DNA from 2 places in the Pedobacter albus genome. Region 2 is predicted to be linked to the other one. Evidence: riboswitches for the same ligand, from Rfam matches in the RefSeq annotation. Region 2 holds a riboswitch; the other holds the start of a gene.
The links. Region 2 has a riboswitch for S-adenosylmethionine ahead of metH (methionine synthase). Riboswitches for the same ligand answer to the same signal wherever they lie in the genome.
Positions count from the first base shown of each region.

Region 1: it holds a riboswitch for S-adenosylmethionine, as region 2 does, so the genes downstream of both, VRU48_RS04850 (O-acetylhomoserine aminocarboxypropyltransferase/cysteine synthase family protein) here and metH (methionine synthase) in region 2, are expected to answer to the same signal.

Region 1 is NZ_JAZDQT010000001.1:1,123,522-1,139,642, reverse strand. Features, by position in the region: gene VRU48_RS04860 (homoserine dehydrogenase) at 1-994, opposite strand, end outside; gene VRU48_RS04855 (homoserine O-acetyltransferase family protein) at 1,079-2,137, opposite strand; gene VRU48_RS04850 (O-acetylhomoserine aminocarboxypropyltransferase/cysteine synthase family protein) at 2,216-3,538, opposite strand; SAM riboswitch class I at 3,846-3,958, opposite strand; gene VRU48_RS04845 (trans-sulfuration enzyme family protein) at 4,147-5,268, opposite strand; gene VRU48_RS04840 (hypothetical protein) at 5,374-5,865, shown strand; gene mqnE (aminofutalosine synthase MqnE) at 6,184-7,374, shown strand; gene VRU48_RS04830 (histidine phosphatase family protein) at 7,420-8,043, shown strand; gene VRU48_RS04825 (menaquinone biosynthetic enzyme MqnA/MqnD family protein) at 8,099-8,824, shown strand; gene VRU48_RS04820 (hypothetical protein) at 8,877-9,443, opposite strand; gene VRU48_RS04815 (nuclear transport factor 2 family protein) at 9,518-9,850, opposite strand; gene mutS (DNA mismatch repair protein MutS) at 10,004-12,613, shown strand; gene VRU48_RS04805 (C40 family peptidase) at 12,841-13,383, shown strand; gene VRU48_RS04800 (redoxin domain-containing protein) at 13,392-13,940, shown strand; gene VRU48_RS04795 (TlpA disulfide reductase family protein) at 13,999-14,472, shown strand; gene VRU48_RS04790 (thioredoxin family protein) at 14,480-15,094, shown strand; gene VRU48_RS04785 (hypothetical protein) at 15,252-15,374, shown strand; gene VRU48_RS04780 (DUF3858 domain-containing protein) at 15,827-16,121, opposite strand, start outside.
Region 2 is NZ_JAZDQT010000003.1:554,655-570,775, forward strand. Features, by position in the region: gene VRU48_RS17600 (REP-associated tyrosine transposase) at 1-283, shown strand, start outside; gene VRU48_RS17605 (hypothetical protein) at 461-1,015, opposite strand; gene metF (methylenetetrahydrofolate reductase [NAD(P)H]) at 1,149-2,102, opposite strand; gene metH (methionine synthase) at 2,121-5,810, opposite strand; SAM riboswitch class I at 5,928-6,029, opposite strand; gene VRU48_RS17620 (Bax inhibitor-1/YccA family protein) at 6,197-6,940, opposite strand; gene VRU48_RS17625 (hypothetical protein) at 6,980-7,546, opposite strand; gene murQ (N-acetylmuramic acid 6-phosphate etherase) at 7,620-8,426, opposite strand; gene VRU48_RS17635 (S41 family peptidase) at 8,618-10,225, shown strand; gene VRU48_RS17640 (histidine decarboxylase) at 10,504-11,628, shown strand; gene der (ribosome biogenesis GTPase Der) at 11,766-13,067, opposite strand; gene VRU48_RS17650 (TlpA family protein disulfide reductase) at 13,216-13,722, opposite strand; gene era (GTPase Era) at 13,735-14,613, opposite strand; tRNA gene VRU48_RS17660 (tRNA-Met) at 14,728-14,803, shown strand; tRNA gene VRU48_RS17665 (tRNA-Glu) at 14,831-14,902, shown strand; tRNA gene VRU48_RS17670 (tRNA-Glu) at 14,996-15,067, shown strand; gene VRU48_RS17675 (hypothetical protein) at 15,288-15,467, opposite strand; gene VRU48_RS17680 (helix-turn-helix transcriptional regulator) at 15,911-16,111, shown strand; gene VRU48_RS17685 (very short patch repair endonuclease) at 16,114-16,121, shown strand, end outside.

The sequences.
Region 1 (16,121 bases), on a different contig from region 2:
CCTTGTCGGTATGGATAAGACCGTTTTGTTGGTGGTATTTTTTATACTCGTAGCGATAGTCGTAGCGCAAAGCGGCGATATCGGAAAGTACAGCGGCACCGGTAGGATGGCCACCTGCACCTTTGCCAAAGAAAAACTGCTTGTCGGCAAAAGCAGCCTGCACAGTTACGCCATTGTATTCGTTTTCTACGTTGAACAAGAAATCGTCAGCCTTTACAAATTTGGGCAACACAAAGGTTACGATTTGTTTGGTGCTGATTTTACGTGCCGTAGGTACTAATTTAATCTTAAAGTTCTTCTCTCTCGCATATTGGATATCGGCATCTGAAATATTTTGGATGCCCACATTTAAAATATGATCTGGATTGATAAACAAGCCATAGGCATGTGCCGTGGCAATGGTCAATTTAAATTTAGGGTCGTAGCCTCCAACGTCCAGAATAGGGTCGGTTTCGGCAAAACCTAAATCTTGGGCCTGTTGCAAAGCGGTACTGTAGCTTAGGCCTTCGTTAAATATTTTAGAAAGGATGTAGTTTGATGAACCATTGAATATGCCACTGATTCCGTGCAACAATTCATTGTCGTAGTATTCTTCCAGGTTACGGATAATCGGAATACTGCCGCATACTGCGCCTTCGTACAGCAGGGAGGTACCATGCTCGGCCTGTAGTTTCACCAGTTCTTCCAAGTGGTTGGCAATCATTTTTTTGTTGGCTGATACCACGTGCTTGCCACTGCTCAAAGCTTTTTTGGCAATCTCAAAAGCGGCATCAGCATCGTCGATTAGCTCTACAATGGTGTTGATTTCCGGATTGTCCAGAATTTCATCATGCGAAGTAGTGAAAAGGTGCGCATCCAGGCTGCGTTTCTTCTCCGGATTTTTGATGGCGATTTTTACCACCTCTAAATTCAGGTTCTGTCCGCGGATGATATCATGAAGGCCCTGTCCAACCACGCCAAATCCAAATAATCCTATTTTAAGTTTCTTGCTCATTTTATGTTGTGTTAATTCTTTAGTAAATTTTAGTTGCTTAACCCATAGACCATGGTCGATGGACTATGGTCTATAAGCCTATCTCTAAGCTGTCTGGTGCAGCTTGATAATTTTCTTGTCGCTGCTTTCCTTTAAAAAGTTTCCGATAATATTGGTCAGTTTATCTGTCTCTATCAAAAAGCCATCGTGTCCATAGGCGCAATTGATGCTGCTGAATTGCGCATCTGTAATGTGCTCGGCCAAGAATTTTTGCTCGCTGATGGGGAAGAGGATATCATTATCGATACCGATAACCAAGGTATTCGCCTCCACTTCGGCCAATGCCGCTACAATACTCTTTTTGCCCCGGCCAACGTTATGGCTATCCATCGCTTTGCTCAAATACCAGTAGCTGTAGGCGTTAAAGCGCTTGCATAGTTTCTCGCCCTGGTAATTTTGGTAAGACGAAGCCCTGTAATTGCCGGTTTTGTCGTTTACGCTTTCCAGCTGCGTAGCGGCATAAGCTTCGTAGGTGCGGTAAGAAAGCAAGGCGATGCTGCGAGCGGCTTTTAAACCTTTCAATCCACCATCGGGCTGGTTGGCGTAAAAAGTCCTGTCGGTGCTGATGGCTAAACGCTGACTTTCGTTGAAGGCGATGCCCCAGGGCGAATGTACGGCGTTGGTAGCCACCAAAATCAGGTTTTCTACGTTTATGGTTTTGGCAATCGACCATTCCAAAGCCTGTTGGCCACCCAACGATCCCCCAATGAGTACTTTAATGCTGTTGATCCCTAAGTGGTTGGCCAAGAGCTGATGCAATCCTGCTAAATCCCTGATGGTGAATTCAGGAAAAGAAAGGTAATAAGGCTGTCCAGTTACCGAATTAATGCTCAGCGGATTGGTAGTGCCGTAGTTAGAACCCAAAATGTTGGCACATACAATAAAGTGTTCATTTGGGTTAAACAAAGCGCTGTTGCCGAACAAACCGTCCCACCAGTCCAACACATCGGCGTTGGCGGTTAAGGCGTGGCAGGCCCAAATTACATTGTCTTTGTTGGCATTCAGTTTTCCGTAAGTCTGATAGGCGATTTCTACATGACGTAGTTTTTTGCCGCTTTCTAACTTAAAGAGCTTAGGGTATTTATAGGTGGCTGTAGTACTCATTTTTTGTTGGTATGGTGGAGTTGGAAGGTTGTAGAGTTTAAATGTTGTAAAGTTGCAATGTTTTAAGGTTGAAAACGGTTAACTGAAAACCGCAAACTGTTCATTGACCACTGCAAAGGCCTGTTCAAAATCGGCAATGATATCGTCGATATGTTCGATGCCTACCGAAACACGCAATAAGTTTGGCGTAACGCCGGCAGCAATTTGCTCGTCGATGCTGAGTTGTTGGTGCGTAGTGGCTGATGGCTGGATGATCAATGTTTTGGCATCGCCTACATTGGCCAAATGGCTTACCAGTTTTAGGCTATCGACGAAGGCAATGGCCTGTTCCTTTTCGCCGTTCAGTTCAAACGAAAGTACAGCTCCAAATCCGTTGCGCAGGTATTTTTTGGCGTTGGCATGGTAAGGACTGCTTTCCAAGCCAGGATAATTTACCTTGGCTACTGCCGGATGGTTTTCTAACCACGTTGCCAAAGCCAATGCATTTTCTACATGGCGTTGTACACGCAATGACAGGGTTTCTAAGCCTTGAATCAGCAAGAACGAATTGAAGGGTGCCAATGCCGGACCAAAATCCCTCAAGCCTTCAACACGGGCACGGATAATGAACTGGATGTTGCCAAATGGGCCATCCTGACCGAAAACATCGTCGAAAATCAAACCATGGTAACCTTCGGCCGGTTCGATAAACTGAAAGAATTTGCCGTTGCCCCAGTTGTAGTTGCCACCGTCAACAATGACACCGCCGATGCTGGTGCCGTGTCCGCCAATCCATTTGGTAGCCGATTGTACCACCACGTGTGCGCCATGTTCTAAAGGCTTAAACAAATAACCGGCTGCACCAAAAGTATTATCTACGATTAATGGAAGGTCATATTGTTTGGCAATGGCCGCTATTTTCTCAAAATCAGGAATGCTAAACGAAGGATTGCCGATGGTTTCTACATAAATCGCCTTGGTATTGCCATCAATCTTGCTTTCGAAGTCGGCAGGATCATCGCCGTTGGCAAAGCGGGTTTCGATACCCAAACGCTTAAAAGCCACTTTAAATTGGTTGTAAGTGCCACCGTACAAATGGCTGGAGGCTACAAAATTATCGCCTGCCTGCAAAATGTTGTTCAAGGCAATGAATTGGGCCGCTTGTCCAGAGCCTACGGCCAAGGCGGCAACGCCACCTTCTAATGCCGCAATCCTTTTTTCGAATACATCGGTGGTAGGATTCATTAAACGGGTGTAGATGTTGCCGAATTCTTTCAGCGCAAAGAGGTTGGCGCCATGTTCAGAATTTTTAAAGCCATAAGAAGTGGTTTGATAGATAGGTACGGCTCTTGAGCCAGTTGTAGGGTCTATTTCTTGTCCAGCGTGTAGCTGTAGGGTTTCGAATTTATAGGATGTTGACATGATTTCTAAGTTTTAAATTGTAAATGCCTGAAACTGTAAGTTGATTGCGTTTGCCTGAAGTAGGCGAGGGCTATTTTGGCTTAAAGCCAGCATGAGCCGTTAGCGTACCCTAATTTTTTAGGGCCTTCCAAATTGAACATACAAAGGGGAAGAATTTTGTGCTTAGTATATGCGACAGCACATACAACACATCAACTGTGCGTTACAGCAAAACTGATTTACATTTAAAAATGAAACCGACTGTTTGGGTTTTGAACCTGAATTTTCGCTAAGGAGCGATGATGAATTGAACTTTTTCATTTTCTTCAATTTATATTTCCAAACAACACCATGTTGCCCGGTCAGGAATTGGCACCTTCTCCGTTAGGGAGGGTTGCCAGTGGGTCAAAGAGCCTGTCTCTCGCCACTTCTTTATAAATCAAATCTTAAAAAGATATTGACTTGGAAATTCAGCTTTCGCCGAATAATGTTCCAAAGGTATGTGAAAATTTGAAAAACTACAAAATAAAATTTCGATTTATTTTTAAGTCGTTGATTTTTAGTTGTTTGTTGTAGTTGGTTATTGGCCAATAGTCGATGGTCAATGGTCCATGGACTATAAACTGTGGTTAAACAAATGCCAGTGCTTGGTCTAAGTCGGCAATCAAATCGTCTATATGCTCCAGGCCAACCGAAATCCGAATTAAATTTTGTGGCGTTTTGGTGTCCGGGCCTTCAACAGAGGCACGGTGCTCAATAAGGCTTTCCACGCCACCCAAACTGGTCGCTTGTGCAAATATTTTTACTTGGTTTACTACCGTTCTGGCTGCTGTTGCATCGCCGTTTACCAAAATAGAAAGCATGCCGCCAAAACCGCTCATCTGTTTTTTAACAATTTCGTGCTGTGGATGGCTCGTTAAGCCTGGATAGTAAACGCCTGCTATTTTAGGGTGTTGCGCTAGGTGACGTGCCAATTTTTCGGCATTTTCGCAGTGTCCTTTCATGCGGTAGGCCAATGTTTTGAGGCTACGCAACAGCAAAAAGCAATCGAAAGGAGAGGGTACGGCACCGCCAATTTGCTGGATGTTCTTGATTTTCTCCCAAAATTCGTCTTTACGCGCCGTAGTTAAACAGCCGCCCAGTACGTCGCTATGACCGCCAATGTACTTGGTGGTAGAGTGCATCACAATATCGGCTCCCAGCTTGATGGGGTTTTGCAGACTTGGCGAAGCAAAGGTGCTGTCGCAGGCAAAAATGAGTTGGTGTTTTTTGCAAATCGCGGCCAGCGCTTCAATATCCGTAATCTTCAAAAGCGGATTAGATGGCGTTTCGGCCCAAATCAGCGCCGTATTGGGTTTAATATGCTTGGCTATGGCCGAAAGATCGGTCAGGTCGATAAAATCGAAAGTGAGGGTATTCGCAAAAATACTTTGCAACTGTTTTTTAAAGCCCCAATACATATCGTCGGGGGCAATAATATGGCTTCCGGGTTCCAATGCCTGAAAAACAGCCATTCCGGCGGTGTTTCCAGAAGAAAAGGCACAGCTGTCTTCACCAAATTCGAGCGCCGTTATGACGTTTTCCAGCGCCGAGCGGTTCGGATTGCTCACTCTGCTATACATGTGTCCGCCAGGATAGCCGCCGTCTTCGCCCCTTAAAAAAGTAGTCGAAAGGCTAATGGGCATAGTTACATCGCCGGTGGCGCTTTGGGTTAATTGAAGAGCATGTATGGCAGTAGTTTCTGGTTTCATTTTTTCGACTTAATTACTAGGGATTTAAGGCAAAGCTAAATTTTAATCTTAAAAGTTGTAGATTTTGGCAAGATTTGTGTAATTAGCATATTAAAAAACAAGTATATGAAAAGAATATTTTTAATAGCGGCTTTAATTTGTAGTTCAATAATAGTTTTACAAAGCTGTTCTCCGAAAACAACATCAGGCGCGCCAGCCGTAAAAAGAAGCGGTGTAACCGGAAATTGGGTGCTCAACAACATTACTTTTGACGGTATTCCTGATATCGCGGTGAAATCATTCTTGGGCGAGAGCTCTTACAAATGTTTTATTGGCAGTACTTGGAGCCTGACCAATAGTGGCAATGGCAGCTACAGTTTACCGTCTAGTGCAACTTGTGCAGCCAAAACACAGACTATTTTCTGGTCGGTAAATGCCGCAGATGGAACTTTCCAGTTTAAAAAGCTTTACCAAGGCGATAAAGCTAAAAACGTAACCGAAGGCTACCGCTTAATGCTGGCCGCGGCCGATGATGTAAACATGACCATCAAATCGCCAATCGAATACGGCAACAAAACCGCCTATATCATCATGAACTTTTCGAAAGCAGCCAAATAAGCAAAGCTTAAATAAGATAAAAAGAGCCATAGTCGATTGATTATGGCTCTTTTTTGTTGATAGGCTATTAGTTTGTTTCATCGATACATTACCTGTCTTGGGGCCAACGCGATGAAATAAAGACTCGACCATAGATTCGCAGATTGATCATTTCTAAGGATTTTTTCCAGTTAAGTTAACGAATCTAGGGTTAAACCCACCTTGAAAACTGTCAACTGCCAACCGGCCACCGGATATCGTTTCTAAATAAGCCATTTTTACAAGAAAATGATGTTCAATTAGGTCATTGTTGTACTTTTGCCTAAACATTAACAAAGGATGGCAGTGCAAGCTTTAGATATTCTTCTCCATAATCCAACTATTTCGGCACCTCTACTCGCCATAGCCCAAAAGGTAAAAGCCGGCGAACGCATTACTTTTGACGAAGGCGTATACCTGTATGAGCATGCAGAGCTTGGTTATTTGGGCGTTTTGGCCAATTATATTCGCGAAAAGAAACATGGCGATTTGACTTATTTCAATCGCAATTTCCATTTGGAACCTACCAATTTATGCGTTTACGATTGTAAATTCTGTTCTTATTCGAGATTGATCAAGGAAAAGGACGAGGGTTGGGCGCTCACCATGGAAGAAATGATGGATGTAGTGAAGAAGTACGACAATGAGCCTGTTACCGAAGTGCATATTGTTGGAGGCGTTTTGCCTCAATACGATGTCGCTTTTTATTCGGCCTTGTTTACCGCCATTAAAAAACACCGTCCAGAGTTGCACGTAAAGGCTTTAACACCGGTTGAATACCACTACATTTTTAAAAAGGCAAAAGTTGATTACGCTACCGGAATGAAAATGATGAAAGACGCTGGACTGGAATCAATTCCAGGAGGCGGGGCAGAAATTTTTCATCCCGAAATACGCGAGCAGATTGCCAAAGACAAGTGCACAGCCGATCAGTGGCTAGCCATACACGAAGAATGGCACAAGTTGGGGATGCGTTCTAATGCCACCATGCTTTACGGACATATCGAAAAGTTTGAGCATAGGGTTGACCACATGGAGCGTTTGCGCCAGTTGCAAGATCAAACCGGAGGCTTCCAAACCTTTATTCCGTTGAAATTCAGAAACCAGCACAACCAAATGAGCAATGTGCCCGAGGTTTCGGTGGTTGAAGATTTGAGAAACTATGCCATTGCCCGTATTTATATGGACAATTTCGATCATATCAAAGCCTATTGGGCGATGATTAGCAGGGAAACCGCCCAGCTGTCGCTCAACTTTGGCGTAGATGACATTGATGGTACCCTAGACGATACCACCAAAATTTATTCGATGGCTGGCGCCGAAGAACAAAATCCGGCCATGAGCACCAAAGAACTGGTAGACCTGATCAAGCATGTAGGTCGCAAGCCTATGGAAAGAGATACCTTATACAATGTAGTAACCGATTATACCGAGGTGGTATTTGAAGAAGAGGTGAAGCCTCAATACTACAAACTGCCGGTGGTAAACTAGCGACTATTTTTAACCTTAAAACCCTTTAACTTTTAATCCTCCTCAATGAAAGAATTCTATATCATCAGACATGGCGAAACCGAATTGAACCGCCTTGGCATTGTACAGGGGCGTGGCGTAGACAGTGATCTGAATGATACGGGGAGAAAACAAGGGCAGGCATTTTTCGATCATTATCAAACCGTTCCTTTCGATAAAATCTACACTTCCAGCTTAAAGCGCACCCATCAAACCGTACAGGGCTTTATAGATTTGGGCCTGCCTTGGCAACAATTGGATGGTTTAGACGAATTGGCCTGGGGCCTATGGGAGGGGCAGCCTAATACCGAAGAAGCGCGCCGTGCTTTTATGCAATTGGTAGAAGCTTGGCAAAACGGCGACTATGATGCCAAATTTGAAGGTGGCGAAAGTCCCAACGAAGTATTGGCACGCTTGAAAGATGCCGTAGCGGTAATGCTAAACCAAAGCAACGAGAAAACGGTACTGGTTTGCATGCACGGCAGAGCCATGCGCTTGTTGCTGTGCTATTTGAGCAATAAGCCTTTGTCTGAAATGGCCGATTTTCCGCACCAGAATACGGTGCTTTATAAAGTAGGTTATGAGAATGGGAGTTTTACCATCATCGATTTTAACAATATAGACCATTTAAAGGATTTGTCGGCTGTTTAGGTTGCAAATAGATGCCCAAGACACGACGAATGAGAAAAGAATAAACGATAATACTTTGAACAAGATTAAGATTTCTGCAGTTTCCTATACCAACACCAAACCATTTATTGACGGAATTGAAAGATCTGAAGTGAAGAATCAGATCGATTTAAGCTTGGATATTCCTTCAGATTGCGCGCAAAAATTGATTAGTAACCAAGTAGATATAGGCTTGATACCTGTAGCCGCTTTTCCGCAGGTGCCCAATGCCAATATCATCGGTTCTTATTGCATAGGTTCGGTTGGTGCGGTAAATTCTGTTTTTATCTTTTCGGATGTTCCCGTGCAGGAAATCAAAACACTGAAGCTCGATCCGCAATCGCGCACCTCAAATAATCTGGCCAAGGTCTTGCTAAAGTTCCACTTTAAGGTTGAAGTAGAGTTTGTAAGCGATCAGGATGCGAAAACCGATGGCATGGTGCTGATTGGCGACCGTACATTTGGGCGCAAAGACGATTTTGCCTATGCCTATGATATGGGCGAGGAGTGGATGAAATTTACCGGCCTACCTTTTCTTTATGCGGCCTGGATAGCCAATAAAACCATTCCCCAAGAATTTATAGCCGAATTTGACGAAGCTTTGAAGCTAGGGCTGGCACATAGAAAAGAACTGTTGCAACAATTGCCTTCGGTTCCCAATTTCGACCTCGACGATTACCTTTTCCATAAACTTGATTTTGAGCTAACTCTTGAGAAAAGACAAGCCATGGAGCTGTTTTTGGGGTATATACAACAGCTTTAGCATATAACACTTGCGAAGTTTTTAAAACTTCGCAAGTGTATTTGTTGAATTATTAATCGGCCTTTTTGGCTTTCGCTGTAGCCGTTTTCGTGGCCTTAGCCTTTTTTGGAGTGGCTTCCGGTTCGGCAGCAACTTCCTTTTTTACGGTTGCTTTTTTTGCTTTTGCAGGAGCTTCTGGTTCAGTATCGGCTTGTTTTGCAGAGGTCTTTGCCTTTTTAACCACAACTTTAGGTTCCTCGGCAGCCGTTTCTTTCTTGGCTTTAGTTGCAGGTTTGGCTTTTGCAACAGGCTTTTCTTCGGTCGTTTCCTTTTTAACGGCTTTGGCTTTTTGAGGTGCTTTAACTACAACAGGCTCTTCCTTTGCAGGTACTGCTTTGGCATCTTTGTTTTGCAGGTAGTTTTCTAAAAGCTGTTTCAGGTAAAGATCCGGCTTTGGCATTCTTACAATGGTTCCAGGCTCTTTGTCTTGCGATTGTTTGATGTAGGCCGACTTTATTTTGCCCCAGTCTTTAGAATAGAGTTTGATAAACATTGCTGTAAACTCTTCTTGGGTATATTTTTTAGGCAACCTGCCCAACACTACCTGTATTTTTTCTTCTTTTCTGTGTAATACTGCCATTAGCTTTAATTTGTGCAAAGATAGCCTAATTATTGGCGATTTAAGATTTGGTTAATCAAAATAGCTGTAATTGGTTAGGAATGAGCCAGAAGTGGACGCGGATCGAACAATACTTTAAAGATTTTGATCTGGTTGTTTTCCAGTTCGTACCAGCCAGCTGAAAAAATGGTTTGCTTTCCCATGTCAATGTCGTAAAAAACCGCTACGCCCTTTTCGTCGGCAAATAGCCTTTGTATCTTGTATTTAAAGCGCATTTTTTCCATGTCGGCTATATAAGTATCGGCATTATCTCGTGTACCCATTACGCCGATAAATTTCATATTATCGTTTAAAAACGTTCTGGCCTTGGCAAAATCCTCGGCATTCAGTGCAGCTAAAAATTCCTGTACAATCGCTTTAGTTTCCATCTTTTTAAGTATTGGTTATGAATTACAAACAACGATAGAGGCTTTGGGTTTTAACAATCGGCTACCTCTTAACATTTCGCATAATTTCTCCACAAACGTTTTATCGCTACGCCACAAGATAGTATATTTACGGTTTATAAATTCAGAACAATTTTGGCGAAGGCAACAGCGAAAGAAACCCCATTAATGCAGCAGTACAATACCATCAAGGCTAAATATCCTGGTGCGCTATTGTTATTTAGAGTAGGAGATTTTTACGAAACATTTGGCGAAGACGCCGTTAAAACCGCCCAGATTTTGGGTATTGTGCTCACCAAAAGAGGAACCGGACCAAACGGAGCCTTAGAGCTTGCCGGATTTCCGCATCATTCGCTCGAAAACTACCTGTCTAAATTGGTCAGGGCAGGACAGAGGGTGGCTATTTGTGATCAGCTCGAAGATCCCAAAATGACCAAAACCATCGTGAAGCGCGGAGTTACCGAATTGGTTACGCCAGGTGTTGCCTACAACGACAACATCCTGAGCCAAAAATCGAACAATTACCTGGCGGCTGTTTTTTTCGACAAGCAAACCATGGGCGTGGCTTTTTGCGATATCTCTACCGGCGAATTTTTGATCGCTCAAGGCAGTTCCGAATACATCGACAAGCTTTTGCAGAGCTTTAGGCCTACAGAAGTGGTTTTTCAGAAGCATAAACGCCAGGATTTTTTCAATCTCTTTGGCGATAAATTCTATACCTTCGGCTTAGACGACTGGGCTTTTACCGACGATTACGCCAATGAAACCCTAACCAAACACTTCGAGGTCAACTCGCTTAAAGGTTTTGGGGTAGACAAACTACAAGCTGGCGTAATTGCGGCCGGGGTAGTGCTTTACTATCTAGGCGAAACCGAACACCGCAACCTGCAGCATATTACGTCGATTTCGAGAATTGAAGAGGACCGCTACATGTGGCTCGACCGCTTTACCATCCGTAACCTCGAATTGGTAAGCACGGCCAACGATAATGGCGTGACCTTGTTCAACGTGCTCGACCAAACTTGTACGCCCATGGGCGCGCGCCTGTTGCACAAGTGGATTGTAATGCCTTTAAAAGAGCTGAAGCCAATTCAGGAGCGTTTGGGCATGGTCGATTATTTGGTCAAGCATGAAGCCTTGCTCGAAGGATTTCTGGGCCACATCAAGCCCATCGGCGATTTGGAGCGCTTGATTTCGAAAGTAGGCCTGCAAAAGGCGGGGCCACGCGAGCTGCTGCAACTGAAAAGGGCATTGGGCCATATCGAAGAGGTCAAACAACTGGCCGAAAAGACCGAAAATCCATTTCTCACTACCTTGGCCTCGCAACTCAATCCTTGTTTGAGCATTAAGGAACGATTGGAAAGAGAACTGCAACCCGATCCGCCAGCACTGCTAATTAAGGGCAATGTCATAGCCGATGGCATTGACGAAGAGTTGGATCGTTTGCGCAAAATTGCCTACGGAGGTAAGGAGTACTTGGTCGAAATTCAAAAAAGAGAGGCAGCCAGTACAGGCATTCCATCGCTTAAAATATCGTTTAACAACGTGTTTGGTTATTACCTCGAAGTTACCCATACCCATAAGGACAAAGTACCCGAAAGCTGGATTCGTAAACAGACCTTGGTCAACGCCGAGCGCTACATTACGCCAGAGCTGAAGGAATACGAAGAACAGATTTTAGGTGCCGAAGAAAAGATACAGGCCATCGAAGTCAGGCTGTACAACGAACTGATGTTCCAGGTGGCGCATTACATCAAGCCTATCCAATTGAATGCCTTTTTAACGGCGCAACTGGATGTTTTGCTTTGTTTTGCGCAATTGGCCATCAAAAACCATTATGTAAAGCCAGAACTCAACAATAAGAAGGAACTCGATATTAAAGGTGGCCGGCATCCGGTTATCGAAAAGCAATTGCCAACCGGCGATGAATACATTACCAACGATGTGTTTTTAGACAACGAAGGGCAGCAGATTATCATCATTACCGGTCCCAACATGTCTGGTAAATCGGCTATTCTGCGTCAAACCGCGTTGATTGTGCTCATGGCGCAAATGGGTTGTTTTGTTCCAGCCAAATCGGCTAATTTAGGGCTTACTGATAAAATATTTACCCGGGTAGGGGCTTCCGATAACCTTTCGTCGGGCGAAAGTACCTTCATGGTAGAGATGAACGAAACGGCCAGCATCCTCAACAACATTTCGGATAGAAGTTTGATTTTATTGGATGAAATTGGCCGTGGTACGAGCACTTACGATGGGATTTCCATTGCCTGGGCCATTGCCGAATTCTTGCACGAACATCCAACGGCTAGGCCGAAAACGCTTTTTGCCACGCACTACCATGAGTTGAATGAGCTCGAAAATACCATGGCGCGCATCAAGAACTTTAATGTGGCCATTAAGGAAGTAGGCAGCAAGATCATTTTCTTGCGCAAGCTGGTGCCTGGCGGCAGCGAACACAGTTTTGGTATACACGTAGCCAAATTGGCGGGGATGCCTTCCAAACTGATCAGTCGGGCTAACGAAATCTTGAAACGCCTGGAAATTGACCGTACCGAAGGACAAAGCATTAAAGACAGCATTAAAAAAGTGCAGAACCAGGCCTATCAATTGCAGATGTTTGCGGTTGATGATCCGGTGTTGATTAAAATCCGTGATTCATTAAACAACCTTGATGTAAATACGCTAACCCCAGTGGAAGCTTTGCTTAAACTAGACGAGATACAGCGATTGATTAAGAACTAGTTGCGATGAGCAGTTAACGGTTGGAAATTGTCAGTTTCCAGTTGCAGATAGCTCAATTGAACTATCGAGTAGTTAAGGCCCAACAAAGCAATATAGCAATTTGACAGTTTAACAATTCAGCCATTCCACAATAAGAACGAATCAAAAGAAGTTGAAAAGTGGAAAACTGTTGACATTTTATCTAATTGAATTGAGTTATCTTGTCGACGTTCACCAAATCGTAATTTATGATCAAAGCCATAAACGTCAATTTGCAACGCACTCGATTTCTGAATCCACGTTTAGCCGTGCAACTCTGTTTGGGTTTGTTGCTGGCGTTGACATTGGCCTCTTGCGGCACTCGAAAGTATACGGCAAGGCCTGATATCAAAGCATCGAAGGTAGCCGATGCGATGGCCCAGCTCAAAAGCAGGGAGCTTTACCGTTTCATAACCGATTGGACCGGAGTGAAATACCGTTTGGGTGGCTTAGATAAAAGTGGCGTAGATTGTTCGGGTTTTGCTTTTTTGCTCGAAAAAAATATTTATGGCTTAACTTTGCCTCGACGTTCGCGTGATCAGGCTGAAGCCGTAAGAAAAAAGAGCATCGGAAATTTAGAAGAAGGAGATTTGGTATTTTTCTCTTTTGGTGGCAATGAAGTAGACCATGTTGGCGTTTATTTAAATAATGACTTTTTTGTACATGCTTCTACCACAAGAGGAGTAGTGGTAGACGATCTGAATTTGCCTGTTTATCAGAATGCGATTGTAAAAACAGGAACCTTAAAATAAAAACTCTTATGCGTAAAACAATTTTCTCTCTCTGTTTATTACTGGTAGCCAGTGTAAGCCTAAAGGCACAAAATCCTTTAAAAGCAGGCGATATCCTGCCAAATTTGGCCTTGCTGAGCACCAAAGGCACCGTGTACGACCTGAAGGCACAAAAACAGCCCAAAGGTTTTGTACTTGTTTTTATGACCCCAACCTGCGACCATTGCATCATGTACGAAGATAGGGTAATGGCGTTAGACAAGAAATACAAAGGCAAAGGCTACCCGATTGTAGCTATTGGGCCTTATGGCGACGATCCGATTAAATATCCGCTAGATGCGATGCCCGAAATGAAGAAAATGTCGGATAAAAAGGGTTTTACTTTTCCTTATTTGTCAGACGACAAGTTTAAATACACTTTCTTGTTAGGCATCAGGCAAACGCCTACGGCGGTAATTCTGCAAAAGAAACCTAATGGCTTTTTGATCAAATACATTGGTCGTATAGACGACAATGAGGATCCGAAAGCTACGCCAAAAAACAAATATGTAGAGCAAGAGCTGAATAAATTGCTGTAAGCCAAAATTTCGGTTCGCCTGATTCGTATTGTTGTTAAAATCTTTTATTCCCAAACCAATGAGGTACTTATTGGCTATTATTTTCTTTTTTGCAATTGCTGAAGCCAATGCTCAGGTTAAATTGTTATCTTTAAGTCAGTTAGAGCAAAGGGTGGCTCGGGGAAAAGACACCACCTATGTGGTTAATTTTTGGGCAACGTGGTGTGGGCCTTGTGTTGAAGAACTGCCAAATTTTGAAAAACTACAGCAACAGAACCAAGGTAAACCCCTCAAAGTATTGCTGGTGAGCCTTGATTTTAAATCGAAGCTGCAAAAAGAAGTGGTTCCATTTGTCCTGAAAAACAAGATCAAATCAGAAGTATATGTAATCAACGAACCCGATCAGCAACAGTTTATAGAAAAGGTCGACCCCAAATGGTCGGGCGCGATACCTGCCACTTTGTTTATCAACACCAAACGGCAGCTCAGAACATTTTACGAAAAAGAATTTACCTATCAGGAACTAACCAAAACCTTAGCAAACTTAAAATAGCTTAAAGATGAAAAGAATTCTATTCGTTTGTTTCGTAATGCTAGGTATTACGGCAAATGCACAAACTGGTTATCAGGTTGGGAGCGTAGCTACAGATTTTAATTTGAGAAACGTAGATGGTAAAAACGTATCGCTGGCCAATTATAAAGATGCCAAGGGCTATATTGTAGTGTTTACCTGCAATACCTGTCCGGTGGCCAGAGCCTACCAAGACAGGGTAGAAGCGCTCAACAAAATGTATGGGCCTAAAGGCTACCCGGTAATTGCCATCAACACCAATGATCCGGCGGCTTCTCCAGGCGATAGTTACGAAAAGATGCAGGAGCGTGCCAAAGAGAAAAAATTCAGCTATGCTTATCTGGAAGATCCGAACCATGTATACACCAAAAAGTATGGCGCCAATAAAACGCCACATGTTTTTGTATTGCAAAAAACAGCAAATGGCAATGAAGTAGCTTATATCGGTGCGATAGACAACGATCAGGAAGAAACGAATGCGCAGCGCGACAATTATGTGCAAAATGCGGTTAATCTGTTGTTGCAAGGCAAAAAGCCGATGGTAACCTATACCAAAGCCATTGGTTGCAGTATTAAATGGAAAAAGGAAAGCTCTTCTAAATAGGCTTGGTTGATGAGCAACAGACCATGGTTTATAGTCGATGGCCAATAGTCGTTACGAACGATGGACCATTGACAATCGACTAACAACTTTAAACTTTCTGCTTTAATCTTTCCACTTAAAACGATAATTTTATCCCGAAATCAAATTCGGGATTTTTATGGCTACACCTCAGGATGAAGGTTCTTTCTGGACCAAATACAAACGCTTTGCCACCACGGAGCTGCTCATGTACCTCATTATGGCTGTAGGCATAGCTTTGGGCATTATTTTTTTAAGTTAAGCTGAATTTCATTAACCATTGAATGGTTATTCTTCACGAATAGGTACGAGAATGCTATATTGTTTTTTTACCATTTAGGAATTAAGGAATCTGTCTGTTAAAGAAAATCTGTGTTCCTGTTGGTGTTTTCCACCAACAAGCTAGGAAAAATTATAATCAGTCGTTGGTGAGGAACACCAACGATAGCCTAGGCTTGTTTTGCTGGCTTAAATAAGACTTCTTGCACTTATTATTGCACTTGTTGGTGTTCTTCACCAACAAGCTATAAGTAGGTCGATGATAAGCAATACAAACGAAAAACGGGATATTGTTTTTACCATTTAGGAATTAAGAGATTTTTAGGCAAAAGCTCTTGTTGATATTCTTCACCAACAAGCCATGAGAAAATTATATAAGCCAATCGTTGGTGTTCCTCACCAACGAAAAGTGGGTTAAACCCAAAGTAAGCAGGATTATTTTTTGAAGTTAAGGTAAAGCTTAAGGTGGTCGCTGGTATTTACATCGGCAATAAATTTGGCAAATTCGGCATAAAGCGCTGGCGCAAAAGTACCTTCGTTTAATACAAATTTCCTGATATAGATCAATTTGTTTCCTTCTATGCTGGTTTTTGAGGAGTAAGAACCAAAGGCAGACTTGAATTCTTTCTCGTCAGGTGCAATTAGCGGAATTACATTCTCAGGCAGTTGATAGCTGATGGTATCTACATCCGTATAACCACGATTGATATACAATGGCAAGGTACGGTTC
Region 2 (16,121 bases):
AATAAGCACCATTAAAGAAATTAACGAAAGTAGAGATTGGATGCTGAATAAATTTCAGTTTGCAGCTAAAACACACCCCAAAAATGAAGAATTTAAGTTTTGGCAAGATGGATTTCATCCTATTGAACTCTTTAGTCCAGAATTTGCAATTCAAAAATTAAACTATCTTCACCAAAATCCTGTGAAGAGTAGTTTGGTCGCTCTGCCTGAGCATTACCTATATAGTTCTGCAAGCAGCTATTCAGGTGAATTGGGGTTAATTGATGTGGTTTATTTAACGTAGGTCATTAAATAATCAATATAGCTGGATTACAAATCCAGAGTTACAGGGGTCGAGATTGTAAATCCCGACCAGCCTGGAAGTGCTAGTCGGGAAAGCATTTCCCGACTTTGCTAATTGTGGATTTTTAATCCACCTTGAACAATCTATTCGACCAGACTCGAATCCAAACCATAAACATCACTTCCACTTATCCAGCCCGTTCCAATATTCGGTTGCATAGGCCTTCACGCTTGTCGGCAACTGCTGGAAATTAGGGCTGTAGATCGTGATTTTGTCCTTGGTTTCTGATATGGTATAACTATCGTTTTTGAAAAACAGCAAAAGGTTAACTGCCAGTTGTTTTTGCATGGAAGCATCATGCAGGCTGTAAACAAATAAAGCCTCTACCTGCTTGTCTTGGTCGGCATCAAAAAAAGCCTTTCTGTTTTGCCAAATACTGATGGCTCCTGGGGCAATGATCGTTTTTTCCTGTACCAGTTTCCATTGCTCGTTGGTTTTGCTGAATTTTTGAAAAAACAACGTATCCGGATTACTGCCTTGGCTCACTTTTGAGAAAAGAAAGATGTTCTTGCTGTTTGCATCGTCAACACGATCGGCCATCATCGCCCTGCTGCCCTTAAATTTAAAAGGAGCATCCTTGAGGTTGTCGACTGAAATCGGACTAACCGAAATCTGTGCCTGAGCAAAATGGAAGAAAAAAATAGCAAACAGCAAAGAGAGGATAATCTTCATGGATGAAATAGCTTAAACACGTAAACATAAACGTTAGAACAGGCTGTTTTGTGTTCGATTTTAAATAAAAAATCCTAACAGCACGAGTTGAGCCATTAGGATTTTATGAGGATTGCTGCTGCAAAGACAAAGTTTAAAATACCGCCCTTGCAATTTTTTGCGTCTGTTCTGGCTTGCCCATGGTATAAAAGTGCAACACCGGTGCGCCAAATTCAATCAGCTCTTTACATTGCTTGATCATGAATTCGGTTCCGATTTCCTTTACTTCTGCAGTCGATTTGGCATGTGAAACGGCATCGCTCAAATCTTCGGGCAAATCGATATGGAATATTTTGGGCAAGGCTACCAGCTGTTTGGCACTGCTGATGGGCTTCAATCCTGGGATAATCGGTACGTTAATGCCATTTTCTCTGCATTTGTTTACGAAATCGAAATATTTCTGGTTGTCGAAAAACATCTGCGTTACAATGAACTCGGCACCCATATCTACCTTTTTCTTCAGGTATTTGAAATCGGCATTGAGATTGGGCGCTTCAAAATGTTTTTCGGGATAGCCCGCTACGCCAATACAAAAATCGCTTTTGTAGGTTTCTACGTCTTCATGCAAAAACTTGCCTTCATTATGGTTTTTGATATGCTCGATCAGATCTGTAGCATAGCAATGGCCACCTGGCGTAGGGATAAAGGTTGATTCGGCCTGTCTCGAATCGCCACGCAAGGCCAATACATTGTCTATACCTAAAAATTGTAGGTCGATCAGCGCATTTTCGGTTTCTTCTTTGGTAAAGCCACCACAAATCAGGTGCGGAACCGCATCTATCTTGTATTTGTTGATGATGGCTGCACAAATGGCAATGGTACCCGGGCGCTTGCGGTAAGAAACTTTTTGCAACAACCCATTGTCGAGTTCTTTGTAGATGTAATCTTCTCTTAGCGAAGTAACATCGATAAACGGCGGATTAAACTCGAGCAAAGGGTCAATGGCATCGTAAACCCACTGGATGCTCTGCCCTTTGATAGGGGGCAAGAGCTCGAATGAAAAAAGAGGTTTTCCCTTTGCGTTTTTAATATGTTCGGTGATCTTCATTTTTGTTGGTTCTGTTCACTAATAACTTAAATTCGGCGCAAGCCATCTTTCTACCTCTGCTAAAGGCATATTTTTTCTAAGGGCATATTCCTCAACTTGGTCTTTGGTAATTTTGCCCAAGCCAAAATAGCGCGATTGCGGATGCGAGAAATAAAACCCGCTTACTGCTGCGGCCGGATACATGGCAAAGCTCTCGGTTAGCCTCAACCCGATTTTGTTTTCGGCATCTAGCAGGTTAAACAAGGTTTCTTTTTCGGTATGGTCTGGACAGGCAGGGTAGCCGGGTGCCGGACGGATGCCCGCATAAGCTTCCTTAATCAAATCCTGGTTATCCAAATTCTCATCTTTGGCATAGCCCCAATATTCTTTTCTTACCAGTTCGTGCATGCGCTCGGCAAAAGCCTCGGCCAAACGATCGGCCAGTGCCTTGGCCATGATGCTGTTGTAGTCGTCGTGGTTTTTCTCAAACTCGGCTACCAACTCGTCGCAACCAATGCCGGCCGTTACGGCAAAGCCACCAAAGTAATCCTGAACATTGCTTTCCTTTGGGGCAATGAAATCGGACAAAGCGTAATAAGGCTCTCCGGCTACTTTTTCGGCTTGTTGGCGAAGGGTATGAATAGTTATCGGTTTGGAGTTTTGTGGATCCGCTGCTAGCTGAGAACCGTCGACTGTTAATTGGATGTCGTCTCCCACCGAATTGGCTGGCCAAAACCCGATTACGCCTTTGGCAGTGAGCAGTTTTTCGTCTAAAATACGTTGCAACAATACTTGCGCATCGTCGTATAGCTTTTGGGCTTCGTCGCCAATGGTTTTATCGCTGAAGATTTTCGGGTAGCTTCCTCGCAGTTCCCAGGTATGGAAAAACGGTGTCCAATCGATGTAAGGAACTAAATCTGCCAAAGGATAATCTTCAAAAACACGGGTTCCGGTAAAGGTTGGGGCAGGGGCCACCTTATCCAAATCGATTTGGAATTTATCGCTGCGTGCTTCTTCAATGTTTTTATAGCGTTTATCCGAACGTTTGTTCAAATGCGCTTCACGGGCTTTGTCGTATTCGGCTTTAATGCCGGTAATGTATTCGCCACGGGTTTCCTGGTTCATTAGAGTGCTGCAAACGGTAACGCTTCTCGAAGCATCGAGCACGTGGATGGCCGGACCAGTATAATTTGGTGCAATTTTTACGGCGGCGTGAATGCGCGAAGTGGTTGCGCCACCTACAATAAGCGGAATGCTAAAGCCTTCGCGCTCCATTTCTTTGGCAAAATGGACCATCTCATCCAACGAAGGAGTGATTAAGCCACTCAAGCCAATGATGTCGGCGTTGATTTCTTTGGCTTTTTTGATGATTTCCTGCGCGGGAACCATCACGCCCATATCCACGATTTCGAAGTTGTTGCAGGCCAATACTACGCCTACAATGTTTTTGCCGATATCGTGCACGTCGCCTTTTACGGTAGCTAAGAGCACTTTGCCTGCCGATGAGCTTTGGTTGCCATCGGGATTGGCCAATTTTTCGGCTTCAATGTAAGGCAATAAAATAGCTACGGCTTTTTTCATTACCCTGGCCGATTTAACCACCTGAGGCAGGAACATTTTGCCGGCGCCAAATAAGTCGCCCACAATGTTCATTCCGTCCATGAGCGGACCTTCGATTACGTGCAATGGCCTCGGATATTTCAGTCTGGCTTCCTCTACATCTTCATCCAAGTATTCGATAATGCCTTTGACCAAGGCATGCGATAACCTTTCTTCCACAGTGTTTTTGCGCCAGGTTTCGTCTTTGACCACGGCTTTGCCTTTGTTTTTTACGGTTTCGGCAAATTCGACCAGACGCTCAGTGGCATCGGATCTGCGGTTAAGCAATACGTCTTCTACTTTTTCTAACAGTTCGGGCTCAATTTCTTGGTAAACTTCGAGCATACCCGCGTTAACAATGCCCATATCAAGCCCAGCTTTAATGGCGTGGAACAAAAAGGCCGAGTGCATGGCCTCGCGTACCACATTATTGCCCCTAAACGAGAAGGAGATGTTAGAAACCCCGCCGCTCACTTTAGCGTGAGGCAGGTTTTCCTTGATCCAGCGTGTGGCATTGATAAAATCGACGGCGTAGTTGTTGTGTTCCTCTAAACCGGTAGCAACGGTTAAAATATTAGGGTCGAAGATGATATCCTGTGGCGGGAAATCCAATTCGTTGACCAAGATATCATAGCTTCTTTTACAAATTTCGATTCTGCGTTCGTAGTTGTCGGCCTGGCCTTGTTCATCAAAAGCCATCACCACTACAGCTGCGCCATAACGCATAATTTTGCGGGCGCTTTCTTTAAATTTCTCTTCGCCTTCTTTGAGAGAGATTGAGTTAACGATGCCCTTGCCCTGCAAGCATTTTAAGCCATTTTCAATAACCGACCATTTTGACGAATCGACCATGATAGGCAATTTGGCAATATCGGGTTCAGAGGCAATCAGATTCAGGAATTTGGTCATGGCCGCTTCCGAATCGAGCATGCCTTCGTCCATATTCACATCGATAACCTGTGCGCCGCCTTCTACCTGTTGGCGCGCTACGGTCAAAGCCGCTTCATAATCGCCACCCAAAATCAGTTTAGAGAATTTGGGAGAGCCGGTGATGTTGGTGCGTTCACCCACGTTCACAAAAATGCTTTCGGGAGTAATGGTAACGGGTTCTAAGCCGCTCAAACGCATGTAAGGCTCAAGCGTTGGGATTTTTCTTGGCGAAGCTTTGCTGGCTTTCTCGGCAATGCAGCCAATGTGGTCGGGCGTAGTGCCACAACAACCACCTACAATATTTACAAAACCCGAAGTAATGAAATCGTCAACTAAATGTGCGGTTTCGTGTGGCATTTCGTCGTAGGCCCCAAATTCATTAGGCAAACCGGCATTGGGGTAAGCCGAAACAAAACAGTTTGCCTTGGCGGCCAGCTCTTCAATGTGCGGGCGCATTTCTTTGGCACCCAAGGCACAGTTAAAGCCAATGCTCAAAGGCTGGGCATGGCTAACCGAATTGAGGAAAGCCTCTGCGGTTTGGCCCGAAAGCGTTCTGCCAGAAGCGTCGGTAATGGTACCCGAAATCATGATTTCGAGCTTTCGTCCGATTACCTCTTCGTATTGTTTAATGGCCGCGATGGCCACTTTGGCATTGAGTGTATCAAATATGGTTTCGATCAGCAATACATCCGAACCTCCATCAACCAAACCGCGGATTTGTTCGTAATAGGCATCAAATAGTTGGTCGTAGGTAATGGCCCTGAAACCCGGGTCGTTTACGTCGGGAGAGAGCGAAAGCGTACGGTTGGTGGGGCCAATGGCACCGGCTACAAAGCATTGTTTACCTGGATTTTTGGCCATAAATTCCTGTACGGCCTCTTTAGCTACACGGGCACCTTCAAAACTGAGTTCGTACGAAAGATCTTCCATCTGGTAGTCGGCCATGGAAATGCGTTGCGTACTGAAGGTATTGGTTTCGATGATATCGGCACCGGCATTCAGGTATTCGAGGTGGATGGCTTTGATGATATCGGGGCGGGTGATGTTCAGCAAATCGTTGTTGCCCTTTACATCGCAGGGATGGTTGGCAAAACGTTCGCCCCTAAAATCTTCTTCGGTTAAAACGTAACGCTGAATCATCGTGCCCATGGCACCGTCTATAATTAAAATTCGCTTCTCTAATTCTTCTCTAATGTTCATCTAGTATGGGGTATTGAGATATGCATATAGCGCTTGTAGCTAGGCATCGCTTTACGCAATACGCTATACTCCTATCTATGTAGCTTATCTAGAAAAGTCTGGTTTTAGGTTGACTTTAACTTATCTTTTCCTGATTGCTCAGAATAGAATTTAGCACCTTGTTAGCACAGGTTGCTAAGACTTCGCAGGGTCTAATCCCTCCATCTTTCTTAATAAGCGATACAAAAATGCAACAATGCAACATCAATTCCAAAAATATTGGGCTGAAACCAAATAAAATTACAAAGGCCGTGCAAATACACACGGCCTTCGGTATATTATACTGAATTTACGATTGTAGGTTTACGATTTTAGATTGGGCTATCGTACCACTTCAATGGATGGATTTATTTCCTGCTTCCGAAAATACGCAATAAGAAAAGGAAGATATTTAAGAAATCAAGGTATAAAGTAAGCGCAGACATAATAGCTAGTTTCTTGGTGTCAACAACAGCGAACTGTTCGCCGTTCTCTTCGATGCCCAAGCCTATTCTTTTGATTTTCTGTACGTTATAAGCGGTTAGGGCCGTAAAAATGGCAACGCCAAAGAAGCTCATAATATAATCAAATTGTGAACTGCCAATAAACATATTGATTACACTGGCAATGACCAGTCCAATTACACCAGCCATTAGTATTGGGCCAAATTTGCTTAAATCGGTGTTGGTGGTATAGCCCATAATGGCCATCACTCCAAATATGCCTGTTGCCGCTGCAAAGCAACCTACTACAGAGCCTAGGTTGTATACGACCAAAATGAAGCTTAAACTGATGCCAAGCAAAGTTGCAAAGAGGATAAAAATGCCAACCAAAGCGCCAAACGATAGCCTGTTAAAGCCGGCACCCATTAATAACACCAAAGCCAAAGGGGCAAACATGGCTACTGTACCCAATAGGTTTCTTTTTCCGGTTAGTGGGTCGAATAGGTACGATTGTGCTTCGGCCGATGCGTTAATAAAATACGCCGCAAGGGTAGAAATTGCCAATGCCACAAACATCCAAAGGAATACATTGGCAAAGAATTTTTTAGAAACCGATCTTTCCTGTACGAAGACCGAATTGTCTTGATATTGATAATTTTGTTGTTCCATTTTTTTGATTTAAAAATATGTTGTGTTAAAAATACGGTTTTAATTTAATCTTTTTGTCAGCAGTTCGTCCACTTTTTTGTAAAACTGAAGTGGTTTGAGCTTTCTCCAGTGCAATTCATCGAGCTCGCCGCCAAAATTGATGTAGTAGTCGATGCCGTGGTCGCGGAATTCGCGGATAACATGCTGATTAAAGTTAACGCCGGCAATCCAGCCATCTTCCACATCCTGAAACCACTCTTCGTAATAGCTATCGTCTGAAGCATGAAAGTTCAACACGTTTTCGCCAATCAGGATAAACTTATTGATGCCTTCCTGGATCATCAGCTCGATGATTTCCCTTTTCAGCATCATGATGTCGTTGTGCAACGTGTCGTTCCATTCGCCCATCATCTCGATAATGGCATAGCCCCTTTCGTAATCGGCATATAGCACCTTGAGGTACAGGGTGGGCGAGCCAAAAGTGTCCCACTGCGGATGGATGAGGAAATTGTAAAGCTGCTTGTCGAAATAGAATTCGGAGTATTCGGTATTGAAAAACGGCGAACGCTCATCTTCTGCAGCGATATAATCGTCGCGCCACAAATAAAAAGGCTCTATTTCGTGCATAAGGAGATTTTAGATTGATGGATTTACGATTTTAGATTTGTCACCATCGTCAATCTAAAATCCAAACTCTTAACTATTTTTTATTGGCCTCAACCGCCTTGCGTACGCTTCCGTACTTGCTCAGCAGGTCGGCCGCCTGGTCGTGGTCAATGTGCAGTTCGTCCATCACCATTTGCGTGCCTCTATCAACCAGCTTATGGTTGGTTAACTGCATATCTACCATTTTATTGCCTTTTACACGTCCCAAACGGATCATTACCGTAGTGCTGAGCATGTTTAAGACCAGTTTTTGGGCCGTTCCCGATTTCATGCGCGTAGAACCCGTCAAAAATTCGGGGCCCACCACCACTTCAACCGGAAAATCTGATTCGGCCACGATCGGCCCGCCTTCGTTGCAAACAATGCAACCCGTTAAAATACCATGTTGGCGCGCGGTGTTTAAGCCACCCACTACATAAGGCGTTGTGCCCGAAGCCGCCAAGCCCACCAACGAATCCTTTTCGTTGATATGGTATTCCTGCAAATCTACCCAAGCCTGTTTATCGTCGTCTTCGGCAAACTCTACAGCCTTGCGGATGGCCGAATCGCCACCGGCAATGATGCCTACCACCTGATCAAACGGTACGCCGAACGTAGGAGGACACTCAGAAGCATCAACTACGCCCAAACGGCCGCTGGTGCCAGCGCCAATGTAAAACAAACGGCCACCTTTTAGCATCCTTTCGGCAATGGCAGTGGCCAGTTTTTCAATTTGTGGCAGGGCTTTCTCTACGGCAAGGGGAACTAGCTTATCTTCGTTGTTTATTCCTTTCAAAATCTCTAAAACCGACATTTGGTCAATGTTGTGGTATTTAGATTCTTGTTCGGTTACTCTGTTCATGGATTTCATTTGAGGTAAAGTTCGTTAATTTTCAAATTAACAGGAAATATTTGCGTAAATCCATACAATTTTAGAGAGAAGATTACGCCCCTGCAAATATTTGCGGCAAAATATTCGAAAAACTAAAATGTTGTGGGCTTTGTTCTTTCATTAAGGCGCTAATTTTCATAACTTTGTGCTGTTGCTCCGTAATGAAAAAGAATACCCGTTTTAATGTACTTATTGCTGTTACCTATTCTGTTACTTTAATAGGAGGGATGTATTTGGGCTTTAAGTTTTTAAAGGACCAAGGCTTTCAGGTGCAGCATGACAAGCGTTACGTTGACAACAATGCGAGAAAGGTTGAAGATATCATTCATATCATCAACAAAAACTACGTAGACGAGGTGAATGCCGACAGCCTGCAGCACCTGCCCATCGATAGTTTGCTGCATCAGCTAGATCCACACAGCAGCTACCTGCCACCTGCCAAGGCCGATGAACTGGCCGAAACCCTGGAAGGCAATTTTGAGGGCATTGGCGTAGAATATTATATCCTTAACGATACCCTTTTGGTTACCAATGTGCTTAAAGACGGACCGGCATTTCTGGCCGGCATCAAGCAGGGCGATAAGATCTTAAAAGTAGACAGCACCAATGTAAGCGGCCATTCGTTGCCCCGCTCCGAAATGATGGGCAAAATTAGAGGCAAAAAAGGTACACCTGTACAAATTACCTTGTTGCATCCAGGAATTGCCACTCCGGCCATGCTCACCATTAAAAGAGGCCGGGTAGAAGTAAGCAGTATTGATGCCGCCTATATGTTGAACAATGACGCAGCCTACATTCGCATCAGCAAGTTTGGCGCCAATACCGACGAAGATTTTGTGAATGCCATTCGATCGCTAAAAGCCAAAGGCATGAAAAAACTGGTGCTCGATTTACGGGACAATGGCGGGGGCTACCTCAATGCCGCAACAGGTTTGGCCAATCAGTTTTTGCCAGAAAATAAACTGATCGTATACACCGAAGGCAAGCACGAGCCCCGTACCGATTATTTTGCAACCGGTGGTGGCGAATTTGAACAAGGAAAGTTGGCGGTATTGATCAACGAAAATTCGGCTTCGGCGAGCGAAATCTTTGCTGGTGCTATGCAAGATTTGGATCGAGGTGTTATTATCGGGCGCCGTTCGTTTGGCAAAGGACTGGTACAAGAACAGTTTGCTTTTGAAGATGGTTCGGCACTTAACCTAACCATAGCCAGGTATTATACGCCGTTGGGGCGCAGCATTCAAAAATCGTACAAAAAGGGTTATGCCGCTTATCAGCATGAATTGGAAGATCGCTACAACGATGGCGAGCTGACCGCCAAAAACGCGAAGCAGAAAGACAGTCTTCAAAAGATTAATGCCTTTGTAACGCCGAGTGGCAAAAAAGTATTTGGCGGCGGTGGCATACAGCCTGATGTGTATGTAAAGCTCGATACCACTGGCTACAATAAGTTTTACAGCACCTTGGTGCAGAAAAAAGTGCTAATCGATTTTGTATTTGATGTGCTGGCCGATCGTTATACGCCAAGCTACCTCTCGCAAAACCTGAATGCCTTTACCATCAACGATGCCGATTACAAAGACCTGCTCAAGTATATCCAATCGAAAAATATTGTAATTGATCCCAAACAATTATTGGCTTCAAAGCAGGTCATCTACAACGACCTGAAAGTGATGCTGTACAAATACCACTTGGGCGATATCGGCTACTACAAAGCGCATAACCTAACCGATAATGTGGTGAAGCAGGCGCTGGTTAGTCTTCAATAAGTTCATTGGTGTCATTAGTTCATTGGTGTCATTGGTTCATTTGCTCATTGGCTGATTAGTCATTAGTCAATTGTCATCTCCAAAACCATCAGGGCAAACTGAAAACTGCCAACTGGGAATTGGATGACCAAATCATCACGTAGTACAGCTTTAATTTATTTGGTATTTTCGGAATATTAAATTGATTATTTTATATTATTAGAATAATGTTTTGATTTGTTTATTTTAATTGAAATTTAATTTCATTAAAGCTAGTTTTGTAGCTCAATCTACAAGCAATGAACACTAATTCCCTATCGCCGGCCGACAGCCAAATACTAGCCGATTTATTGGCACAGGTTAAAGAAAACACCCAGAATTTTATGGGCTATCCTGTTTCAAAGGATTTCGATTTTGAAGAGCTGATGCCATTTCTCAGTTATCCAATGAACAATCTCGGCGATCCCTTCGTAGCTTCTACCTATGCGGTCGATTCGAGGGAGATGGAAAGGGAGGTCATCCAGTTTTTTGCTTCGCTGTTCAGGGCCAACGACGACGATTGGTGGGGCTATGTTACCAATGGAGGTTCTGAAGGCAACCTGTACGGGCTATATTTGGCCAGGGAGCTTCATCCGAAAGCCATGGTTTACTATTCTGAATCAACCCATTACAGTGTGCAGAAAAACCTGCATCTGCTCAATATGCCCAATATTGTAATCAGTGCACAGGCCAATGGCGAAATCGATTACCACGATTTGGAAAATACCATCGGGATGAATCGTCAAACGCCGGTTATCATCATGGCCAATATCGGTACCACCATGACTGAGGCCCGAGACGATATTGCCAAAATCAAGGCTATTTTAAAGAAACTGGCCATTAAAAACTACTACATCCATGCCGACGGCGCCTTGTCGGGCAGTTACAGCGCTTTTATCGAGCCTCGTCCGGCTTTTGATTTTGCCGATGGGGCCGATAGCATTGCCATTAGCGGGCATAAGTTTTTTGGCTCGCCCATGCCATGTGGGGTAGTGGTGGTTAAAAAATCGAACCGCAACCGCATTGCCCGTTCTATCGATTATATTGGAAGCATCGATACCACCATTACAGGCTCTCGCAATGGCCACAGTCCGCTGTTTTTGTGGTATACCTTAAAGAAACATGGCATTGAAGGCCTGAAAAAACGTGCCCAACATAGTTTGGCCGTGGCCGAATACGCTTTAGCAAAATTTAAGGAAATCGGTTTGGCCGCTTGGCGAAATCCCAATACCATTACGGTTAATTTTCCGGAACCGGATCTAGCCATTAGGCAAAAGTGGCAGTTGGCCTCCGAAAATGGCTGGTCGCACATCATCTGCATGCCCAATGTACAGCGAGAACACATCGACGAGCTGGTGAAGGAATTGAGTTTGGTGACGGTTTAGCACTACGCGTTTGGTATTAAGCGTTTCATTTAACGCGAAATGCTAGACGCGCTAAAAAATCGCAATACACTAATCGCCGTACGCAATACGCTATTCTCTATACGCGATGCAAGAAACGCGATACGCTAATCGCTATACTACTTTTGCCTAAAATAAATCTGTATCGGCACGCCCGAAAAGTCGAAATTTTCGCGCAGCTTGTTTTCGATAAAGCGTTTGTAAGGTTCTTTAATGTACTGCGGCAGGTTACAGAAAAACGCGAACATAGGCGATACGCCGTTGATTTGCGTAATGTATTTGATTTTGATGTATTTGCCTTTGAGTGCCGGTGGAGGGTAGCTTTCTATGATCGGCAACATGACGTCGTTCAGTTTTGAAGTCGGTATTTTCTTGCCACGGTTTTTGTAAACCTCTAATGCGGTTTCGATGGCTTTGAAGATACGTTGCTTGTTGAGCACCGAAGTGAAAATAATCGGCACATCGGTAAACGGTTGCAGTTTTTGACGGATCTGGTCTTCGAAAACCTTCATGGTTTTGTTGTTTTTCTCTACCAAATCCCATTTGTTAACCAACACCACAATGCCTTTCTTGTTCTTCTCGGCCAGGTGGAAAATATTGATATCCTGCGATTCTAGACCTTCCTGCGCATCTATCATCAAAATCACCACATCGGCTTCTTCCAGCGCCTTGATGGTACGCATCACCGAGTAAAATTCGATGTTCTCTTTTACCTTGGTCTTTTTGCGCAGCCCGGCGGTATCAATAAACATAAACTCGTGGCCAAATTGGTTGTAGTGGATATGGATCGAATCGCGGGTAGTGCCGGCAATCGGGGTAACGATATTACGTTCAATACCCATTAAAGCATTGACCAATGATGATTTGCCCACGTTCGGACGACCTACTACCGTAATTTTCGGCAAGGAATTTTCTTCTTCTGGCGCATCTTCGAAGTGTTTCACTACATCGTCAAGCAATTCGCCGGTTCCAGAACCTGTCATCGACGAAATGGTGTAGATTTCGCCCAAGCCAAAGCTGTAAAAAATAGGGGCTTCGTGCTCTAAAGCGGTATTGTCGACCTTGTTGATCACGGTAAACACCGGTTTTTTGCTGCGGCGCAACAGTTGGGCAATCTCATCGTCCAAATCGGTAATGCCGGTCGTTACGTCAACCATAAACAAAAGCACGGTAGCTTCTTCAATGGCAATGATCACCTGCTCGCGGATGGCCGCTTCGAAAACGTCTTCAGAATTGGCTACATAGCCGCCTGTATCAATCACGGTAAACTGCTTGTCGGTCCACTCGGCTACGCCATAGTGCCTATCGCGGGTTACGCCGCTAAAATCGTCAACAATGGCCTTACGGCTTTCTGTTAAGCGGTTAAATAGGGTCGATTTGCCCACATTGGGTCTTCCTACTATAGCGATGATATTGCTCATGTGATTTACGATTGTACGATTGACGATTTACCATTTACGATTTTTGCGAAACGGGCGTTTGATTGAACATTTCCATCTAAACTCCCTGTGTTTCTGCATAGCCGAGCCTGCAAAAGTACGCTTAATTTTTTGAAGATGAAGCCTAAAATTAGTTTTTGTACTTCTCCATCAGGTCGGTAAGCACTTTTTCGGTCAGCTCAAAATTGCCCAGCAAAGGGAAGCCTTCCCATCTTACGATGCCTTTAGGGTCGATGATAATGACATGCGGGATGCCTTTTACTTCGAGCTGGCTGTAGAGGGTTCTTTTGGTGTCGATGGCTTCGGCATAGGTTATTTTAGGGTCTTTAAAGGCTTTTACACGGTCTTCGGTTTCGTCCGAAATGCCGATAACAGCCAGTTTGTCGCCGTATTTTTGCTGAAAATCATTCAGCATGGGAATGTATTTGCGACAAGGGCCACACCAGGTAGCCCAAAAATCGATCAGCACAAACTTGCCTTTGGTGTCGGGTTGCTTAGAAAGCCATTTTTCCACAACCAAGTCGGGCGCCTTTTCGTTGAGCACTGATTTGGCCCAGAGTTTTTTGCCGTTGTTGCTTTCTTGGGCGAACAAGGTAGTGCTACACAAAGTGAGCACTACAAAAAGCAGTTTTTTCATAAGTATATGTAATTAGCTTTCGTAACCGAAGTTTTTAAGGTAGTTCTTTTTGCTGCGCCAGTCGGGCAGTACCTTCACAAAGGTTTGCAGAAACACTTTCTTGTCGACAAATTTTTCGATGTCTTTACGGGCTTCCATGCCTACCTTTTTGAGCATGCTGCCAGCTTTGCCAATCAGGATGTTCTTTTGCGAATCGCGTTCTACGATAATTTCGGCATTGATGCGGATAATGTCGTCCTCTTCCTTGAAAGAAGTAACAATCACCTCGGTGCTGTAGGGAATTTCCTTTTGGTAGTTGGTGAAGATCTTCTCGCGGATGATTTCCGATACGAAGAAGCGCTGGCTGCGGTCGGTCAGCTCGTCTTTGTCGTAATAGGGCGGGTGCTCTGGCAAATTATCGAGGATCAAAGGCAGGAGGCCATCAACATTATAACCTTCTAAGGCAGAAATGGCGAAAATGTGTTTCGGGTTCAGTTCTTTTTGCCAAAAGGCGATTTTTTCGTCAACCTGTTCCTGGCTGGCCTTGTCTATCTTGTTTAATAGGACCACCAAAGGGATGCTGGTGTTGTTTATTTTTTCGAGCACGTCGTTTTCATCGTGCTTTTCGTTAATATCGGTTACAAAAAAGATGAGGTCGGCATCAACCAGTGCGCCGTTTACGGCACTCATCATCGAATCCTGCAGGCCGTAGAGTGGCTTGATGATGCCGGGCGTATCGGAAAACACAATTTGGTAGTCGTCTTCGTTTACGATGCCCAAAATACGGTGGCGCGTAGTTTGCGCTTTTGGAGTAATGATAGAGAGCTTTTCGCCCACGAGTGCATTCATGAGGGTAGATTTGCCTACGTTGGGCTTTCCTATGATGCTTACGAAACCAGCTTTGTGCGACATATTCGAATTTTTTTAAAATAAATTTGCACTACAAAGAAACGAATTATATCTTTGCATTCCAATTCGGAACAAGAGCGAAATCAAAAGCGCAAAAATTCTAAGAATTGTATAGTGTGCGGGGTGGAGCAGTTGGTAGCTCGTCGGGCTCATAACCCGAAGGTCATCAGTTCGAGTCTGGTCCCCGCTACCAAAGGAGTTGAAAAGACACTTCTTTTTTGGCCCGTTCGTCTAGGGGTGAGGACGCCAGATTTTCATTCTGGAAACAGGGGTTCGATTCCCCTACGGGCTACGAAAAACATCAGCAAGCGCTGGTGTTTTTTTGTTAGCGGATTTTAGGTAACTGCCAATCATCAATCTAAAATCGTGAATTAAAATATCGATTGGCCCGTTCGTCTAGGGGTTAGGACGCCAGATTTTCATTCTGGAAACAGGGGTTCGATTCCCCTACGGGCTATTAATCATTAAAAATAAGCCGCTAATAAATTGATTATTAGTAGCTTATTTCATTTCAAAGGTTGCTTGTTGAAAAAAATCAGCAAAAACGAAACTTACTGTAAGTGGTTGGTCGCCAGCTATATATAATCTATTTAGTGTTCAATTCCCACACTCTCCTATTTTATACTAGATCTAAAGATTCAAGTAGTTGATTAAAAGTAACTTAACGTCTATTTCTTTTATTTTTTTTTGCGGAGGCGTTTCTGCGAGATGCTTTTCGAGACATTTGGGTCATCTTTATCTGAAGCAAGAATGTGGTCAACGATTATCTGAGCAGTTAATTTAAAAAATTCTTCATCCGCTTTAGAATACCCTGATCCGGTTTTGGGCGAAATGCGCTTCGCTGGTCTTTTTTTCATGTTTACAATAAGTTAAAAAGGGTAAAAATCATAACTTACTATTATGAATACAAAAGAATAAATGAAATGCCATTGGGTATAAATCTGTCAACGAAATATTTAAAGTCGAACAGTTTCATGAAAATTAACTGGTTTATCCCTTAAGCCCACATTGATTCTTTTTGTCTTAATATCATCCTCCTCTTTTTGATTCTACTTCCACTTTAATATTCGGTACGTTAGAAAAAAGCTTTAGGTTATTCTTCTTTCCGAAGAAACCAAATCACTAAGAGACTTTCAACGCTATTAGTCTTTTGATTTTCAATCGATTAAAAACTGTTTGAACATTGCTTTTTTATTAGGTTTCAATGTTTTACTTTTATAGAATATAAAATAATAAAGCAAATCGATACATTTTTATATCGAAATTCTTTATAATTGGGAGTTATGTTTGAAGAATTCTAATGAACAGAATTAAGGAAGTACTCAGACAACAGGGCAGGTCACAAATATGGCTTGCTGAAAAGATTGGTAAAAGTTATGTGGTAGTAACCAATTATTGCAACAATAATAATCAGCCAAGTATTAAGGTGTTAAGAGATATCGCGTTAACCATAGATGTTGATGTCAGGGAACTATTGGTGTCAACTAAGAAAACGGATTAGTAATGGCAGA